DNA from 3 places in the Pseudactinotalea sp. Z1748 genome. Region 2 is predicted to be linked to each of the others. Evidence: riboswitches for the same ligand, from Rfam matches in the RefSeq annotation. Region 2 holds a riboswitch; each other region holds the start of a gene.

Region 1 (6,237 bases), on a different contig from region 2:
GGCGGGGTCGATCTACGTCGTCGTCTCGTTGCTGTCCTCAATGATGTTCCTCGCCGCGATCGCATTGACATACGCGGCCACCGGCACGTTGAGTTTCGCCCAGTTGAGCCTGCGGATACCCGAGATCGATCCGGGTGTGGCGTTGGTGCTGCAGATCCTGTTGCTGATCGCCTTCGGGATCAAGGCCGCCGTCTTCCCGCTCTCGGCTTGGCTGCCTGATTCCTATCCCACCGCCCCGGCCCCGGTCACCGCTGTGTTCGCGGGGCTGCTCACCAAAGTGGGTGTCTACGCGATCATCCGCACCCAGACGCTGCTGTTCACCGACGGCAGGATGGACACCGTGCTCATGGTCGCGGCCATCGTGACCATGATCGTGGGAATCCTGGGCGCGGTGGCTCAGGACGACATCAAACGTCTGCTCTCCTTCACGTTGGTCAGCCACATCGGGTACATGATTTTCGGGATCTCCCTGGCCACCCAGCTGGGGCTGTCCGGGTCGATCTTCTACGTCGTCCATCACATCACTGTGCAGACGGCGTTGTTCCTGGTGGCGGGCTTGATCGAACGGCGCGGCGGCACCACGTCCCTGGAGAGGCTCGGCTCGCTCACCAAGGCTGCCCCGGCATTGGCGGTATTGTTCTTCGTCCCGGCGATGAACCTGGGCGGCATCCCCCCGATGTCAGGCTTCCTGGGAAAGTTGGGTCTGATGCAGGCCGGTGTCCAGCACCAGACCCCCCTGGCATACGTCGCGGTCGGGGCCGGCCTGGTCGCCTCGCTGTTGACCCTCTACGCCATTATCAAGGCGTGGAACAAGGCCTTCTGGCAGGAGGCACCCAAGCCGCTGCCGGACACCACCGTGCCGCGCGGGATGTTCCTCCCGGCTGCGGCGATCGCTGCCGTCGGGGTGGCGTTGGCGGTGATCGCCGGGCCACTGTACGCCTACACCGACGCAGCCTCGCGGGACTTGCGTGCGCAGACAGCCTACGTATCCTCGGTCCTTCCCGACGGTGAACGCGGCGAGGGCGTGTCCGATGAGGTGGTGGAGGAAGAATGACCGCCCCGACCACCACGACGGCGCCAGGCCGGAGCCTGGCCTCCTGGTTCCACCGGTGGCCGATGCTGCTGTGGATGACGGCCCTGTGGGTGCTGTTGTGGGGCGATCTGACCCTGGCGAACGTTCTCGCCGGCGTCGCGATCGCGGCGATCCTGCTGATCGTGGCCCCGATGCCGGCGGTGGGATACGCCGGACGGCCAAGTTTCTTCGGTCTGGTCCACCTGGTCGGGCGGTTCATATTCGACGTTCTGCACGCCTCGGTCCAGGTTTCATGGCTGGCGTTGCATCCCCGCAAGGCTCCCCAGGGTGGTGTGGTCCGGATCCGGTTGCGGTCGGCATCGGACCTGATCCTGACTCTGACCGGCGTGTTCACCTCCCTGGTTCCCGGTTCGATCATTGTGGAGGCGCATCGACTCACCGGAACTCTGTACGTGCACGTGCTGGATCTGGGCATGACCGACGGTGCCGACGGGATGCGCAAAATGGTGCTGGCCCAGGAACGCCGGTTGCTCTATGCCTTGGCCAACCAGGAGGATCTGGCCAAGGCCGGACTACCCCGGCGGCGTTGGTGGGGCGGCGGTCGAGGGGAGGTCGATCAGTGAGCCCGGTGGTGATGTGGATCGCCGGGACGATTCTCCTGGTGGCGGTACTGGTGGCGCTGCGCCGGATGGAGGTCGGCCCGAGCATGCTGGACCGGATTGCCGCGCTCGACGTGGTGGTTGCCGCATTGATCGGGGCCAGCGCGCTGTGGTCGGCCGGCACCGGGCGGGTGGACCTGGTCCCGTTGCTCACGGTCATGGCGATCGTCGGATTCGTGGCCGCAGTGGCCCTGTCCAGGTTCGCGGCCAGCGAGCCCGAGGACGAGGGCAGGATCCTCACCCACGAGGAACTGGCGCAGGTCGAGAGAGCGCGGCTGGCCCGGATGGACGAACAGGAGCCTGAAGGATGAGCTGGGACCTGCTCCGCGAGGTGATGGCCTCGGCGTTCTTCCTCACCGGGACGTTCCTGACCCTGGTGGCCGCCATAGGCGTGAACCGCTTCCCGGATCTGTTATCCCGCATGCACGCGGCCACCAAGCCGCAGGTCCTGGGCATCATTCTGATGATGAACGGCCTCGCCCTGTCACTGGCGTCCTGGCAGGTGGGCTGGAAGGTGCTTCCGGTGATCGTGTTCCAACTCGCTACCGCGCCGGTGGCCGCGCACATGGTGGGCCGGGCGGGCTACCGCACCGACAGGGTCCGGTTCGACCTGCTCGGGGTGGACGAACTTACCGAGGATCTGGAGTCGGTACGTGCCGAGAACGGGGACTCCCAGGCCTGACCTGCTGTGCGACCGCCCTCAGCGAGCGACGTCGCCGCTCGACATCCACTTGTGGGCGCCACGGCTGGCGTAGGCGCGGACCAACGCCACCAGCGCGCTGGAGATCGCCGCGAAGAGCACGATCTCAGCGATGGGCATGCTTCCGTCCTTGTCGTCGGTTGGTGGCTCATGACCGGTGACGCTCTTCCAGGCGGTGCCGAGCACCTTGTTCGCGACGAGGCCGGCGACGATGGTGGCAACGGCGGTGACGACTCGCTCCATGGCAGATCTCCTTTACGACGACTGCACCCAGCGTAGCCGTCCACGATCCTCGCGCACCCGTCGGCCGCACCGGCCGACGGGGTGTAGCCTCGTGGGTGCGACAGGGGAGCGTCGACCGAGTCAGGTGCGGCGCTGAGAGTGCGGCCACCCGCAGACCCTCGAACCTGCTCCGGTTAGCACCGGCGAAGGGAGTCGAGCATCTCTCCCGTGGCGTCGCGCCGCGGACCCCTTCTCACATCACGCTGAGGAGGAAGAATGAATCACCACACCATGTCTCACCGCAGACCTGTACGGATCGGACATCTTGCCGCGTTCACCGCTCTGGCACTGGCCGTGGCCGCCTGCACGGTGGGCACCGGGAACGACAACCCCGACACCACCCCTGACGACGACGCGGACACCACCGCAGTAGAGGAGGGCGAGGCCACCGGAGCCGGAGGCACGGTCCAGGTGGTCACGCACGACTCGTTCCACGTCTCGGAGGACCTGATCAGCCAGTTCGAGTCGGACTCCGGCTACACGCTGTCCTTCAGCGCACCCGGTGACGGTGGAGCCCTGGTGAACCAGTTGATCCTGACCAAGGACGCGCCCCTGGGCGACGTCGCCTACGGCATCGACAACTCCTTCGCCTCCCGCGGTATCGCCGAGAACGTCTTCAGCCCCTACACCTCCGCTGCACTGCCCCCGGCCGCCGAGGACTACCTGATCGACGGCGGAAACGAACTCACTCCGATCGACGTGGGCGATGTGTGCCTGAACATCGACACCGCCTGGTACGCCGAGGCCGGTATCGCCGAGCCGTCCGACCTGGCCGACCTGACCGGGCCTGACTACGCCGACCACGTGGTGGTGACCAACCCGGCCACCTCCTCACCCGGCCTGGCGTTCCTGCTGGCCACGGTCGCCGAGTTCGGGGACGGGTGGACGCAGTACTGGCAGGACCTGGCCGACAACGGCCTGCTCGTCGTCGACTCCTGGTCCACCGCCTACTCCGAGGAGTTCTCCGGCTCGGTCGGACAGGGCCCGCGCCCGGTGGCGTTGTCCTACTCCACCTCGCCGGCCTTCGAGGTCGGACCGGACGGGGAGGACCCGACGACGACGGCGATGCTCGCCTCCTGCTTCCGGCAGGTTGAGTACGCCGGGGTGCTGGCCGGGGCGGACAACCCCGAGGGCGCCGAGGCGTTCATCGACTTCCTGCTCAGCGACGCCGTCCAGGCTGACATTCCCGGACAGATGTACATGTACCCGGTCAACCACGACCTGGAACTCCCGCAGGAGTGGACTCAATGGGCCCCCCTCGCCGAGGAACCGTTGACCGTGGACCCGGCGGAGATCGACGAGAACCGTCAGGACTGGATCCAGGCTTGGACCGACATCGTGATCGGCTGAGGATGGGAGCCAGCACCGCCCGGTCCAGCCCGACCCGGCCCAATCCGACTCGGCCCAATCCGGCCCGGCGCAATCTGACCCGGCCCAATCCGGCCCGGCGCAGCCCGGTACGGCACGGCCCGGCACGCCCCGGCTCGGCCCGGCCCGATCCGGTAGGGCCCGGCCGGGTCCGGGTCTGCGTGGCTCGGCGTTGCGCTGCCGTCCGGGTGGGTCTGCGCACTGCGTCACCCGGTCGGCCGCGGGCCGCCGAGTAGGAGGGGTCCTGGGGATGGCACGGTGGTTGCGAGGCGGGGTGTGGGTGCTCGCGGCCGCCGTGCCGCTGGTGTTCCTGGCCATCTTCTTCGCCTGGCCGGTGACCACCCTGGTGTTGCGTGGTTTCGTGCCGGACGGTTCGTGGGACCTCAGCGGCTTCACCGAGGTGTTCGCCCGCCCGCGCACCTGGCGGATCCTCTTCCTCACGATCGCGCTGGGGGTGCTCGGCACCGTCTTCTCGGTGGTGCTCGGCGTCCCCGGTGCCTATGTGCTGTACCGGCGCACCTTCCGCGGCCAACGGATCCTGAGGGCGCTGATCACGATCCCGTTCGTGCTGCCCACCGTGGTGGTGGGGGTGGCGTTCCGGGCGCTGCTGGCCGCTGACGGCCCGCTCGGGTTCCTCGGCCTGGACCGCACCTTCACCGCGATCGTGCTGGCGCTGGTGTTCTTCAACTACGCGATCGTGGTGCGCACCGTGGGCGGCTTCTGGGAGCGTCTGGACCCGCGCACCGAGCAGAGCGCCCGGGCCCTGGGCGCTTCCCCGGCGCGCGCCTTCTGGTCTGTGACATTGCCGGCGCTCACCCCGGCGATCACCTCCGCCGCCTCGGTGGTGTTCCTGTTCTGCTCCACCGCGTTCGGAGTGGTGCTGGTGCTGGGCGGGATCCGGTTCGGCACCATCGAGACCGAGATCTGGATCCAGACCACCCAGTTCCTCGACCTGCGCACCGCCGCGGTGCTCTCGGTACTGCAACTATCGGTGGTGACCGCCGCGCTCATCACCTTCTCCCGTGCCCGGGCTCGGCGGGAGGCGGCCCTGAAACTACACGGCGCCCAGCACCAGGCACGCCGGCTGCGGCTGTGGCAGCCCGTGCCGCATCGTCGAGAGCGAGGGTTATGGGCGAAGTCGAGTGTCCGCACCGTCGGTCTCGGCCATACGGCTCGAAGTCGAGGCCGGCTTGCCGCCCGCTGGGGCCGCCCGGGGCCTGATCTTCCGGCGGCCGCGGTGACCGCCGTGGTGATCGTGGGCCTGCTCGCGCTACCCCTGGCCACGCTGGTGGTGCGCTCGCTGCGCACGCCGTCGGGCGCGTGGGGGCTGGACAACTATGTGGCCCTGGGCAGCACCGGCGGGCCGAACGCGCTCACCGTGACGGTATGGGACGCGGCCGCGAACTCCCTGCGTGTGGCTGTGGATGCCACCGTGATCGCGGTGGTGGTGGGCGCACTGGTGGCGCTGGTGGTCTCTCGCCGGCCGCGCAACGTGCACGTCCGACGTACGGTCTGGGGACTGGACACCCTCTTCATGCTCCCCTTGGGGGTGTCGGCGGTGACGGTGGGTTTCGGGTTCCTGATCACGTTGAACCGGCCGCCGCTGGACCTGCGCACGTCGATGATCCTGATTCCGATCGCCCAGGCGGTGGTAGCGATCCCGCTCGTGGTGCGCACGGTCCTGCCGGTCCTGCGGGCGATCGACCCGCGCCAGCGCGAGAGCGCCGCGGTGCTGGGCGCCTCTCCGGGCCGGGTGCTTGCCCACGTCGACGGGCCCTTCCTGGTGCGATCGCTCGGGCTGGCGATCGGATTCGCCTTCGCCGTCTCCCTCGGGGAGTTCGGCGCCACCGCCTTCCTGGCCCGCCCCGACGCACCCACCCTGCCGGTGGTCATCTTCCGGCTGATCGGGCGCCCCGGTGCGGAGAACTACGGGATGGCCCTGGCCGCGTCGGTCCTGCTGGCGTTGCTGACCGCCACCATCATGGGAGTGGCCGAACGGTTGCGGTCGGAACGGACGGGTGAGTTCTAGATGTCCTTGACCATCGATGACGCCGTGGTCCGCTACGGCGTCCGGGAACCGCGGACGACGGCGGTGGACCGGGTGAGCCTGCAGGTGGCGCCGGGGGAGGTGGTCGCCCTGCTGGGGCCCTCCGGCTGTGGCAAGTCCTCGCTGTTGCGTGGGGTGGCCGGCCTGG
Region 2 (6,237 bases):
ATGGGCACGATGGTGGCCGTGGGTGCCGAGGCCAAGTTGCTGGATGAGCAGGGCAACCCGCCGCGGACCCGAGAGATCCTGGTGGTGGACTCCTTCGGGGCCATCGCCGGCGGGGCGGGATCGGCATCGACGGCGACCGCGTACATCGAATCCGCAGCCGGCGTCGGTGAGGGGGCCCGGACCGGGCTGAGCAGCGTGGTGGTCGGCATCGCGTTCCTGCTGGCCACGCTGTTCTCCCCGATCGTGGCGCTGGTGCCCTTCGAAGCGGCTACGCCGGTGTTGGTGCTGGTGGGCTTCCTGATGATGGCCCAGGTGACCGGGATCGACTGGAAGCGCACCGAGGTGGCGATCCCGGCGTTCCTGACCATCCTGATGATGCCGCTGACCTTCTCCATCGCCGCGGGGATGGGCGCCGGGTTCATCGCCTACGTGATCATCCAGGTAGGTGCCGGACGGATCCGCAAGGTGCACCCGCTGATGTGGGTGACCTCGCTGATGTTCGTCTTCTACTTCGTGCGCGGTCCGATCGGAACGCTGCTCGGGGGTTAGCGGGGCCGGCAGTCGGGGTGCGGGGCGGCGCGGGTACTGTGTCCGCCGGTGGTCTTGGGTCGGGGAGCGGGCCGGGTGGGCAGTTGCTCCGGGTGGCCCGGTGCTCCGAGTGATTGCGCCGCGGTTGGTGCGCCGGCGCCTGCCGATGGACCATGGGGGATGACCCGCTCCACTCCGCCCCGCACCTGGAGGTTCTCCGGTCGGATCGCCGGTTGGGGGACCGCCGGTGGGACCCGGTTCGTCGTGGGTAACTGGCACACCACTCCGCTGGGGCCATTCGCGGGGGTGATGGTGCAGCATCCGCACGGGCATCGAGTGCTACTGGCGCCATCGACGGAGGTCGCCGAGTTCGTCTCGGCCACCTACCAGTTCGATGCCGTCGAGCCCGCGAACGTGACCGTGCACCGGTATGCGCCCAGATCCCCGGCAGGGGCTCGTGCGCGTGACGCCGTTGTGCGGGGAATGGCAGATCCCGGCTCCTCCCAGCCGCCCGTACCGGCTGAGGCGCTGCCGCGGACTGCGCCCACCACGGCGGGGGAGCGGTGGCAGATCGAAGCCGGCCCACTGTCCGCAACCGTGCAGATCGGCAAGCGGGCAGCGGTGGGTTGGCTGTTGCGCGCGCTGCCCGCTGCGGTGACCGGTGCGCCCTGGTTCACCCTCCTGACCGATCCGGTCGCGCGGGTGGCCCTGCCAGGGGTGCGCACCCGCGGTTCGGCCGGGGGTGGGCGCAGGGAGTACTACGGTGCGAGCGACCTTCATCGCCTCGCCGGTGCTCGTACCTCGTGGGATGGAACGGACTTGGGCGCGATGGTTCCGATCGACCCGCCGGTGCGGTTCGGGTTCGCCTCCACCCCGGCGAAGCCCAGCCTCACCGACTTGGTCACCACGGTGCGCGACGGGGCTCCCTGAGCGCGTACCCCACACCGCCAGTGCGCGAGGCGGACGGGCGCTCGTGAACTGGGCTGGCGCGGTTACGTCCCGCGGGCCGGCGTGGGTGAGCCCACCGAGATGGTCAGGTGGGTCGCCACGTGCGGGACGGTGGTGCCCACCCGCGCCCACGCGTCGACGGCGGTGGCCACCACCTCCGCGAGGTCGCCGGTGAATTTGGTGGCGTAGTGGGCCGCAGGGGCGGCAACCCCGCGCGCCTGTGCGCGGGTGATAGCCGCCTCGATGATGGACATGTGTTCGCCGGCATCATCCCCACCATCGAGTAGCGGGTACAGCGACCACTGCGCCACCGCCTCGATGCCGGTGGGTTCCAGGCGCACCGGGGCCACCTCGGGCAGGATCGTGGAGGTCAGGTCGCAGGTACGTTCGCCCGGGCAACCGCGGGAGAACAGCACGTGGGCGGCGACGTGCCCGCCACCGGAGTGCCGGGAGGCAGCGGCGATGGCAGCCACCAGGTAGCCGGCCAGGTCCTGTTCGGCCGGCACCGCCCGAGCACCGACGTATGTGCTGACCTCGTCGGTCTCGATCACCAGCCCCTCGCCCGCGCCGCTCGCCTCCACCTCGGCGAGGGAGTCCAGGATCACGCGCACGAAGTCGTCGGTGTGCGGGTGGAGGCTGAATCGCATCCCGACGCCCAACTCGCGTGGCGTGGCCTCGCTGGTGCCGGTCGTGGTGATTGCCTCCGTGCTGCCGTGGCCGGTGGTGATCATCGGTGCCTCCGGTCCCGGGGTACCTCACGAGCCGCCGACGCTCATCGGCGGGTGCCCAACTCCCTACGCCGGTACGAACCGGATCAGGTGGACGGGTCTGCGGACTCTCCGCACTCTCAGCGCTCCGCGCGCTCCCCGGGGGGTAGGTTCGACGCTAACCGTGGCGGACCGGCGCTGTCCACCCGCCGAAGCCAGCATTAATCGACTTTGCCCGCAGATTCAGCCGATCAATGCTGACTTCGGCGGGTGGTGGTGAGGACCTGGCGGACGTGGTGGGCGATGGTGCCGGGTGGGCGCAGGTCGCGGCTGGTGAATCGCAGGACGGTGGCATCCGCCTCGGCCAGCAACCGGTTCTGGCGCTGCCGGTCCCGGAAGAGCGCCTCGGGTTCGCTGTGGACCTGGCGTCCGTCCATCTCGACGATGACCCAACCGCCGTCGCGGCGCCGCCATCCCATGTCACCGCGCCCGATGAGCGTACCGGTGGCGTCGCGCAACACCACCTGGAGTTGGTCCGGTGGCAGATCGTGGTCATGACAGTCGAGCCGGGCCCACGTCTCCAATGGTGATTCGGCGCGACCATCCACGAGCGGCCACCACCTGCTGGTTCGCGCGGCACCGCGTCGCCCCTGCAGCCACCGGCGGACGTCGGTGAGGTCGCTGGTGTTGATGAGGCCTTGGTTGAGGGCCGAATCGAGCACGGCGACCCCGTGATCGCGTCGCAGGAGTGGCAGAGCGTGGACGAGTGCGGTGGGGACGTCGCTCACCTGCCAGCCGGCGTACCGCACCCGCACCGGCACGTCACGATACCGGCGCACAACGACGCCGACCGGTCCCCGCAGCCAGCGCCCACCTGTGAGCGCTACTTCCGGCGTCAACTGCTGGGGCAGCCCTGCGACGCCATGGAGGGCCAGGGCGCAGCACCCCACGGCAATGGCGTCCTTGCCGATCGCCAGCAGGCCGGTCCAGGCGGCCTTGCGCCGGGACGCGTCGAAGTCCGTCGGACGGTCCGGCTCGGTGTCGTAGACGCCGCGCACGACCCGCTTCCACATGCCGCGAGCGACCAGGGTGGCGCACCGGTCGCCACTGATGCCCAGAGCCCGGCATTGCGCGGTGGAAATGAGGCCGCACTGCCAGTGGGTGTACCGCAGCAGGCCCTCCGGGATCGGTACCGTGCGCATGACGCCAGTAAGCACCAATCCACCGCGCCCATAGCGGCTGCCCACCAGCACCTGTGGACACAGTTTCCCAGTGTGCATACCCGCCCATCCCCCGCCGAAGCCAGCATTGGTCGACTTTGCGGCGCGTTCAGCCGACTAATGCTGACTTCGGCGGGGGCTGGGGCCGGGGCCGGGCTGGGGCCGGGCTGGGGGCCGGGTGGGGGTGGCTGGTGAGTTGTCAGCTGTGGGAGTGGCGGCCGATGAGGAACCAGGCCAGAGTGCCCAGGAACGGCAGGGCGAACACGGCCAGCATCCACAGCGCCTTGAGTCCGGAGGTATAGTTCCGCGACTGCGCGATAGACATGAGTGCGGCGACGATGAGCGCCAGCCACGCCAGCCCGAAGACGACGACCACGAGGCCCCCTGCGACCGCATCAAACATGTTCCGACCATAGCAACGGGACCGGGTGGGCACTGGCCCTGGGAGGTCAGGTTCCGCGGAAACGGGGCGGCCTCGGAAGTTGTCAGGTTCCGCAGTACGTCACGAACGGGGCGGCCTCGGAAGTTGTCAGGTTCCGCAGTACGTCACGAACGGGGCGGCCTCGGCCGGGGCCGGCTCGGTGAAGCGCTCCAGTCCCGGGCGCTCGGTGAACGGCTGGGTGATCACGTCCAGCAATTCATCGAAGGGGCCCAGGTCTGCGGTGCCGGCAGCGGCGAGAGCTTCCTCGACCAGGTGGTTGCGTGGGATGTAGATGGGGTTCACCTGGGCCATCACGCTCGCATCCGGGCGATAGGAGAGCCAGCGTTGCAGCCACGGCTCGAAGGCCGGCCGCTCGGTCGATGACGCAGCCTCGCCTCCGGCCCCGTCGAGCGATGCCGGGGCCGGAACCTCATCACCACGGGCGCCGTCGAGCGACGCCGGGCCCGGAACCTCATCGCCACCGGCGCCGCCGGACAGTGCCGGCAGCGGAGCCTCATCGCCACCGGCGCCGTCGAACAGCGCCCGCACCGGGCGCGCATCCCCGCCGGCGGCCGTGGTCAGGTGGCGGAAGAAGGAGGTGTAGTCCACACCCCGAGCACCCAGGAGTGTGGTGAGGTCGCGGATCAGGGCGGTTGCGTCGTCGTCGGGCGTGAAGGACTCCAGTCCGAGTTTGGCGCGCATGCCGCGCGTCCAGGCGGCGGAGTAGACCTCCGGGAAGGTGTTCAGCGCCGCGGTGGCCGACTCGACGGCCTGCTCCTGGTCCGCACTGACCAGCGGCAGCAGCGTTTCGGCGAACCGGGCCAGGTTCCACTGCGCGATCTGCGGTTGGCGGCCGTAGGCGTAGCGGCCCAGGGCGTCGATGGAGCTGAACACGGTGCCCGGGTCGAAGGCCTCCATGAACGCGCACGGTCCGTAGTCGATGCTCTGCCCGGAGATGGTGGTGTTGTCGGTGTTCATCACCCCGTGCACGAACCCGATCAGCATCCACTTCGCGACCAACTCGGCCTGCGCGGCCAACACCGCCTCGAACAGCGCCAAGTAGGGGTTCTCAGCATCGCGCGCCTGCGGGTGGTGCCGGGTGATGGCGTGATCGGCCAGGCGGCGCAGCAGATCCTCATCACCGGTGGAGCGGGCGTAGGCGAACGTGCCCACCCGCAGATGACTGTCCGCCACCCGGGCCAGGACCGCACCGGGCAGGGGGCGCTCACGCATCACCGCCTTGCCGGTGGCCACCACGGACAGCGACCGGGTGGTCGGCACTCCCAGGGCGTGCAGCGCCTCGCTGATGAGGAACTCCCGCAGCATCGGGCCGATCCCGGCCAGCCCGTCCCCGCCGCGGGCGAACGGGGTGGGCCCCGAGCCCTTCAGGTGCAGGTCACGCAGGTTGCCGTGGCTGTCGGTGAGCTCGCCCAGGAGCAGGGCCCGGCCATCCCCCAGCCGCGGCACGTAACTGCCGAACTGGTGGCCGGCGTAGGCCTGGGCTACCGGGGTGGCGCCCTCGGGTACCTCGTTGCCGAGCAGGAACCGTAGGCCGGCAGGGCTGCGCAAGTACTCCGGGTCCAGGCCCAGTTCACCGGCGAGGGTGTCGTTCAACGCGACCAGCCGGGGCTCGGGGGCCTTCTCGGCCTGCCACGGCACGGCCAATTCCGGCAACTCACGGGCGAAGGTGCCGTGCAGCAGGTTGCTCGGTGGGGCGGTGGTGGTCATGTTTCGACGATACGCCGCCCTCGGCGCCGATGCTCGGGCATGCCATCGAGGCCCCGGTGCGGGACAAGCCCCGGTCCGTGCCAACCGGGTGGATAGTGTGGCCGGGCATGAGCATGCACATCGGGATCGACCTGGCCTGGTCCACCCGCGCCCGCACCGGGCTTGCCGCGGTGGACGGGGGCGGAGCACTAGTGGCCTCGACCAGCGTGGTCACCGACGGCCAGATCGACGACTGGCTGCCCGGGCTCGGGGCCGGTGTGGTGAGCGTGGCGATCGACGCGCCGCTGATCGTCACCAACCCCACCGGGATGCGCCAGTGCGAACGCCTCATCGGACGGTCCTACGGGGCGTATGAGGCCAGTTGCCACACCAGCAACCTCGGCAATCCGCACTTCAACCCGCCACGGGCCGCGGTGCTGGCGGGCCGCCACGGCTGGCACACCGATCCCGCGCACCGGGGCGACGTTGCGGCGCCGGTGGCGATCGAGGTCTACCCGCACGCGGCGATGGTGGGGCTATTCGAGCTGGGGCGCACGCTGAAGTACAAGAAGGGCCCGGTGTCATCACGGCGCACCGGCATGCTGGCGGTGCTGGAGAGGATGGAGACCCTGGCCGAGTTGGCCCTGCTCGGCAACCAGCGGTGGCAGCAGATCCGCCTCGCAGCCGACCGGGCGAAGCGCCAGGT
Region 3 (6,237 bases), on a different contig from region 2:
GCACGGACAGCAGGTTCGTGGACAGCAGACGCCCGGCGCCGGTGTCCTGGGTGAGTTCGCGCACGAGTGGATCATCCAGTGCGCCGGATTCGTCCACCGCCAGCACCAGGACCGCGTCCCAACCCTGCCCGATCACCTCGTGGCCGTCCGGCTTCTCGGGTGCACCGGTCCCGGCCCCCTCCGGGCACGGCGGGAGTTCCACCTCCTCCACGCTCGCCCCGGCGGGCGGGGTGAAGTCGAAGAGCGTGGCATCGGGGGTCTCGAACGTGATCTCGCTGTACTGGGCCTGAACCGCCGGTTCGTCCTGGCCGCGGGCGAGCACGGTGACGCCCAGCGCGAAGCCGGTCTCTGCGTCGACGGCCAGGACCACCTGCTCCACCAGGGAGTGTTCGCTGCCGGGCGCCAGCACCAGGGTGTAGGCAGAACGCCCGGCCACGCGTTCGTCCGCACCGACGGTAACGTCGGTATCGGTCTCCAGGGCCTGCAGGACGTCGGCGGCGACCTCATCCGGTGTGGGGACCGGCCCGGGGCCAGACGGCTGGCCGCCGTGGTCGAACCAGGAACCGTGTGGCCCCGGGCCGGGGCGGCACACCTCGTCGCCGGGTGCCGGCAATGCCAGGTGGGTGGCGGCATTCTCACGGGAGTCGTAGAACCACACCTCCTCCTCGGTGCGGATCACGTTCCGTTCGGCCAGATCGTCCAGCACCTGGATGCGCGCCTGCTGCCCGTCGGTATAGACCCGTGCGGTGTGCTCGCCGGTCAGCAGCTCCAGGGCCTCGCCCACTCCGGAGCCGCCGCGCCGCCCGGCGTTCTCATCACCGGCGTCCTGGGTCTGCTCCGGAGCGGCATCCTCAGCGAGATCCGGCGCCGGCATGCCACCGCGGTGCCCGTGGCCGAAGGCTCCATCCAGGCCGGACAGATCGGGCAGTCCGAGTTCGGTGCTCGTCTGGAACTCCCCGGAGAATGCCTCCACCGAGTGCTCGGCCATCATGGCCAGGACGTCCTCGGGTGACTTCTCGGGCAGATCGGCCGAGCCGGCCTGCGCCGTGAGCCCGACCCCGCCCGCGATCACGACGCCGACCACTGCGGCCGGTAGCCAGCGGTGCCATCTGCGGGTCATCGTGACCTCCTTGCGTGCTGGTTCGACCATACGCCTCACCACGGCCGTCGACCAGTACTCACCATTCCCGGTGCGATGAGGCGCCCTCGGCGGGTACGGCCCTCGGCTGAGCGCCGGCGGTGCTCAGAGTTTGGAGAACATCGCCTCGAAGGAGGGGACGTCGTCGTACAGGTCGGCCGGGCGGGCCTCGTCCCGGGCCGCCACGAGTTCGGCGAATTCGCGACCCGCCCGGCGGATCCGGGCCGGGAGCGGATTGACGTCGTCGGCCCGACCGGACCAGTCGTCGGTGGCGGCGAATACCGCGGTGGTGACCACATCGGTCCGCAGGTAGGTGAACATCGGCCGGATCGCGTACTCCAGCGCCAGGGAGTGTCGCGCCGTACCACCGGTGGCTCCCAGCAGTACCGGCATCCCGGTCAGGGCGTCCTTCTCGATGATGTCCACGAAGGACTTGAACAACCCGGACGCTCCGGTGGTGTAGATCGGGCTGACGGCGATGACGCCGTCGGCGCCGGCTAGGCGCTCCAGCACTCCCTTGAGGTCACCGGAGGGGAACCCGGACAGCATCGCGTTGACGGTGTCGTGGGCGTGGTCGCGCAGTTCCACGACCTCCACCTGCGCCTGGACGCCGCGGGCCTTGAGTTCACTCACGGCGGCCTCGACCAGCCGGTCCGTGAGCAGCCGGGTCGAGGAGGGCTTGTTCAGGCCACCGGAGACGGCAACGATTGTGCGGGCAGTCATCAGAGATGAGTCCTTTCTTCAGAGTCCGAATGCGGCACCACGCTGGGCGGCGCCGGCGGCGGCAGTAGCGACGTCGTCCTCGGCTCGGCGGCCGGTCCAGTGGTCCTGCCCGGCCACGTGCTGGCCCTGGGACTTGCCGGCCTCGGCGACCTGGGCCACCCGGTCGGCGTGGCTGGGCGGGTTCGAGGGGACATGCGCGGGACGGGCTGCCTCGTTGATCTCGCGCAGCGCCGGCACGATCTCCTCGGCCAGGATGTCGATCTGCTCCAGCACCGTCTTCACCGGCAACCCGGCGTGATCGATGAGGAACAACTGCCGCTGGTAGTCGCCCACGTGCTCGCGCATCGTGGCGTAGCGGTCGATGATCTGCTGCGGTGAACCCACGGTCAGGGGGGTCTCGCGGGTGAAGTCCTCCATCGAGGGTCCGTGACCGTAGACCGGGGCGTTGTCGAAGTAGGGCCGGAACTCGTTCCACGCGTCCTGGGAATTCTTCCGGGCGAAGAACTGTCCGCCCAGGCCAACGATCGCCTGGTCGGCCTTGCCGTGGCCGTAGTGCTCGAAGCGCTTCCGGTAGAAACTGACCATCTTCTTGGTGTGGTCGATCGGCCAGAAGATGTTGTTGTGCAGAAACCCGTCGCCGTAGAAGGCGGCCTGCTCGGCGATCTCGGGGGTACGGATGGAGCCGTGCCACACGAACGGGGGCACCCCGTCCAGCGGGCGGGGTGTGGCGGTGAAGCCCTGCAGCGGAGTGCGGAACTTCCCGTCCCAGTCCACCACGTCCTCGGTCCACAGTCGGCGCAGCAGCGCGTAGTTCTCGATCGCGAGGTTCACGCCCTGGCGGATGTCCTGGCCGAACCAGGGGTAGACCGGGCCGGTGTTACCGCGGCCCATCATCAGGTCCATCCGGCCGTCTGCGAGCACCTGCAGCATGGCGTAGTCCTCGGCGATCTTCACCGGGTCGTTGGTGGTGATCAGGGTGGTCGCGGTGGACAGCGTGATGTTCTTGGTGGTCCCGGCCAGGTAGCCCAGCATCGTGGTCGGCGAGGAGGCCACGAACGGGGGGTTGTGGTGCTCACCGGTGGCGAAGACTTCCAGCCCGGCCTGGTCGGCGTGCTGGGCGATGGTCATCATCGCCCGTACCCGCTCGGTGTCATTCGGCGTGTGACCGGTGGTGGGGTCAGTGGTGACGTCACTGACGCTGAAGATTCCGAACTGCATGGTGCAGGCCCCTCAAGAAACTCGATGCATTTGCATATACACCCTGGCAAACATCACCGCCACCCGTTCTATTCCACCCACCGCCCTTCCCGCACCCCACCCCCTTCCCGCACCCCACCCCCTTTCCCGCACCCCACCCCCGCTTTCCACACACCACCGCCGAGAACGAGGGTTGTGGTCGACGGCGACGTTCCTGCCACTCGTCCTCGACCACCAGGGTCGCTCTCGGCGGGTGTGGGGGGTGGGGGCGGTGGGGGGTGTGGGGGGTGTGGGGGGTGTGGGGGCGACCCGACCTTCTGCGGGGTGGGGTTGTTAGACTCGAAGGCCACGACACGGGGTGCCGCCCACCGCGCGGCTGAGATGACACCCGTCGAACCTGCACTAGTTCGTACTAGCGAAGGGAATGTCCATGACTGATGTTTACGGTCACACCGAATCGGCGGGCCTTCCGGAGGCGGTCCACGTGACAGAGCAGGCCGCACACCTGCTGCGAGCCCTGCGGGAGCACAGCCCGTTGGTGCATAACATCATCAACCACGTGGCCACGAACTTCTCCGCCAACGCGTTATTGGCGATCGGGGCGGCACCGGCCATGGTGGACACGGCCGAGGAGGCGGGGGTGTTCGCCCCGATGGCGTCCGGACTGCTGATCAACCTGGGCACGTTGTCCCATCAGCAGCGCGACGCCGGCCGGGCGGCGGTGAGCGCCGCGAGCGAAGCCGGCACCCCGTGGGTGCTTGACCCGGTGGCGATCGGAGCGCTGCCGTTGCGCACCGGTTTCGCCGCCGAACTACTCGCCGCCGGGCCCACGGCAGTGCGCGGCAACGCCTCGGAGATCATGGCACTGGCAGGCGCCGGGGCTGGTGGGCGCGGGGTGGACTCTGCCGACGACACCGATACAGCCGCCCCGGTCGCCGCAGCCCTGGCCCGCGAGACCTCGATGGTGGTGGCGGTCTCCGGTGCGCGTGACCTCATCACCGACGGGTCAGCGGCCATCAGGGTCGATAACGGCCACGCGTTGCTCACCCGGATCACCGGCGCCGGCTGCGCACTCGGCTCGATCATCGCCGCGATGCTCGGTGCCCGTGGGACCACCAGCGCGCTGACCGCTGTCTCCGCCGCGCACGTGGTCTACGGCATCGCCGCCGAAGTGGCTGCCACCGACGCTCACGGCCCGGGCACGTTCCTGCCCGCGTTCCTGGACGCACTGGCCGGCATCACCCCGGAGCAGGTGATCGAGCAGGCTCGGGTCGAGGTGCTGGCGGCACCTGCGCCGGACCCGCAGGAGGCCTGAATGCAGCCCGGCATCTACCTGGTCACCGACCGCGAGTTGTGCGCACCACGCGGGGTGCCGGCCACGGTGGCAGCCGCGGTGGCCGGCGGGGTGCACACCGTGCAACTGCGGGACAAGGAGGCCGACCTGGACGATCACCTGCGTCAGTTGACGCACCTCACCGAGGTGATCGATGGCCGGGCGCACCTGATCGTCAACGACCGGCTCGACGTCGTCGTCGCCGCGCACAGTCGCGGCCTGCCGGTGCACGGGGTGCACCTGGGGCAACTCGATGACACAGCGGTGGCGGCCCGTGCGGAGTTGGGACCGGAGGCGATCGTCGGTCTCACTGCCAATACGGTCGCGCACCTGCAAGCCGTCGCCGCCCTGCCGGGGGGCACCGTCGACTACCTGGGGGTGGGGGTGATCCGGCCGACGACGACGAAGACCGACCATCCGGACGCGCTCGGTATCGAGGGGTTCGGCCGGTTCGCCGCCCGGACGCCGCTGCCGTGCGTGGCGATCGGCGGCGTGCGGCCCGAGGACGCCGGGCCGCTGCGGCGCGCCGGTGCCGGCGGGGTGGCAGTGGTCTCGGCGTTGTGTGCGGCGCCGGATCCCGAGGCGGTGGCCCGGGGGCTGCGTACCGACTGGGACGCCGCAGGATCCGGCCCGGGCAAGGCCGGCGCATGAGTATTCCGCGCGTCCTGTCCATCGCCGGATCCGACCCCTCCGGGGGCGCGGGGATCCAGGCGGACATCAAGTCGATCGCGGCCAACGGCGGATACGGCATGGCGGCGGTCACTGCGCTGACCGCACAGAACACCCGCGGGGTCCGGGGTGTGCACATCCCCCCGCCGCAGTTCCTGATCGACCAACTCGAGGCGATCAGCGAGGACATCCAGGTCGATGCGGTCAAGATCGGGATGCTGGCCAACACGGCCACCATCGAGGTGGTCACCGGGTGGCTGGAGCGCAGCACGGCAGCCCACGTGGTGCTCGATCCGGTGATGGTGGCCACCAGCGGCGACCGACTGCTGGACGCCGATACCTCCGAGGCGCTGTCCGGACTCATCACTCGCGCCGGGTTGATCACCCCGAACATCCCCGAACTGGCTGTGCTCGCCGGAACAGAGACCGCCGGGGACTGGGAGGAGGCAACGGCGCAGGCGCGCCACGTGGCCAAGGAGTATGGGGTGAGCGTGCTGGCCAAGGGCGGGCACCTGCCCGGCGAACGCGCCACCGATCTGCTGGTCTGGCCCGGCGGTAGCGTCACCCAGGTGTCCTCGGCGTGGATCGACACACCCAACACCCACGGCACCGGATGCTCGCTCTCCTCGGCGATCGCTACCCGGGTGGTCGAGCGCGAGGGCGACTGGGAGTCCGCCGTGCGCGTTGCCAAGACCTGGCTCACCACCGCCCTGGCCGCTGCCGATGACCTTCAGGTCGGCTCCGGCCACGGCCCACTGCACCACTTCGCGGGCCAACCCGGGGCCGGTCGTCGCGCCCGGCGCGCGTGAAACCTCAGGCGGGTCGGAACCCGGTGGTTTCCGGGGGCACCTGGTGCCGGATCATCACGTGCCGCGTCACCGAGTAGTCCAGCAACGGCTCGATGCTCAGGTCCTTGCCGAAGCCCGACCCCTTCACTCCCCCGTGCGGGGCCTCCGAAGCGATCGGCAGGTGGTCGTTGATCCAGGTCACCCCCACCTCCAACCGGTGGCTGACCCGGATCGCCCGGGCCACATCGGACGTCCACACCGAGGAGGCCAGGCCGTAGGCACTGTCATTGGCCAGAGCCACCGCCTGCTCCTCATCGTCGAAGGGCAGCGCCACCAGCACCGGTCCGAACACCTCACCCTGGACCAGTTCGGAGTCCTGCGCGGCACCG

Evidence for each region. Region 2 has a riboswitch for thiamine pyrophosphate ahead of ACO0LU_RS02365 (YkoF family thiamine/hydroxymethylpyrimidine-binding protein). Riboswitches for the same ligand answer to the same signal wherever they lie in the genome.
Region 1: it holds a riboswitch for thiamine pyrophosphate, as region 2 does, so the genes downstream of both, ACO0LU_RS14975 (thiamine ABC transporter substrate-binding protein) here and ACO0LU_RS02365 (YkoF family thiamine/hydroxymethylpyrimidine-binding protein) in region 2, are expected to answer to the same signal.
Region 3: it holds a riboswitch for thiamine pyrophosphate, as region 2 does, so the genes downstream of both, thiM (hydroxyethylthiazole kinase) here and ACO0LU_RS02365 (YkoF family thiamine/hydroxymethylpyrimidine-binding protein) in region 2, are expected to answer to the same signal.

What each region holds. Positions count from the first base shown of each region.
Region 1 is NZ_JBMPQB010000007.1:37,915-44,151, reverse strand. Features, by position in the region: gene ACO0LU_RS15000 (Na+/H+ antiporter subunit D) at 1-1,054, shown strand, start outside; gene ACO0LU_RS14995 (Na+/H+ antiporter subunit E) at 1,051-1,656, shown strand; gene ACO0LU_RS14990 (monovalent cation/H+ antiporter complex subunit F) at 1,653-2,003, shown strand; gene mnhG (monovalent cation/H(+) antiporter subunit G) at 2,000-2,374, shown strand; gene ACO0LU_RS14980 (DUF4235 domain-containing protein) at 2,393-2,635, opposite strand; TPP riboswitch at 2,728-2,843, shown strand; gene ACO0LU_RS14975 (thiamine ABC transporter substrate-binding protein) at 2,891-4,024, shown strand; gene ACO0LU_RS14970 (ABC transporter permease) at 4,293-6,071, shown strand; gene ACO0LU_RS14965 (ABC transporter ATP-binding protein) at 6,072-6,237, shown strand, end outside.
Region 2 is NZ_JBMPQB010000001.1:497,476-503,712, forward strand. Features, by position in the region: gene ACO0LU_RS02355 (NCS2 family permease) at 1-549, shown strand, start outside; gene ACO0LU_RS02360 (hypothetical protein) at 709-1,458, shown strand; gene ACO0LU_RS02365 (YkoF family thiamine/hydroxymethylpyrimidine-binding protein) at 1,521-2,207, opposite strand; TPP riboswitch at 2,251-2,355, opposite strand; gene ACO0LU_RS02370 (hypothetical protein) at 2,435-3,385, opposite strand; gene ACO0LU_RS02375 (PLD nuclease N-terminal domain-containing protein) at 3,603-3,806, opposite strand; gene ACO0LU_RS02380 (protein adenylyltransferase SelO) at 3,933-5,552, opposite strand; gene ACO0LU_RS02385 (DUF429 domain-containing protein) at 5,660-6,237, shown strand, end outside.
Region 3 is NZ_JBMPQB010000002.1:77,308-83,544, reverse strand. Features, by position in the region: gene ACO0LU_RS04665 (LolA family protein) at 1-1,120, opposite strand, end outside; gene ACO0LU_RS04660 (FMN reductase) at 1,244-1,861, opposite strand; gene ACO0LU_RS04655 (LLM class flavin-dependent oxidoreductase) at 1,880-3,079, opposite strand; TPP riboswitch at 3,403-3,500, shown strand; gene thiM (hydroxyethylthiazole kinase) at 3,489-4,373, shown strand; gene thiE (thiamine phosphate synthase) at 4,374-5,042, shown strand; gene thiD (bifunctional hydroxymethylpyrimidine kinase/phosphomethylpyrimidine kinase) at 5,039-5,869, shown strand; gene ACO0LU_RS04635 (aminobutyraldehyde dehydrogenase) at 5,874-6,237, opposite strand, start outside.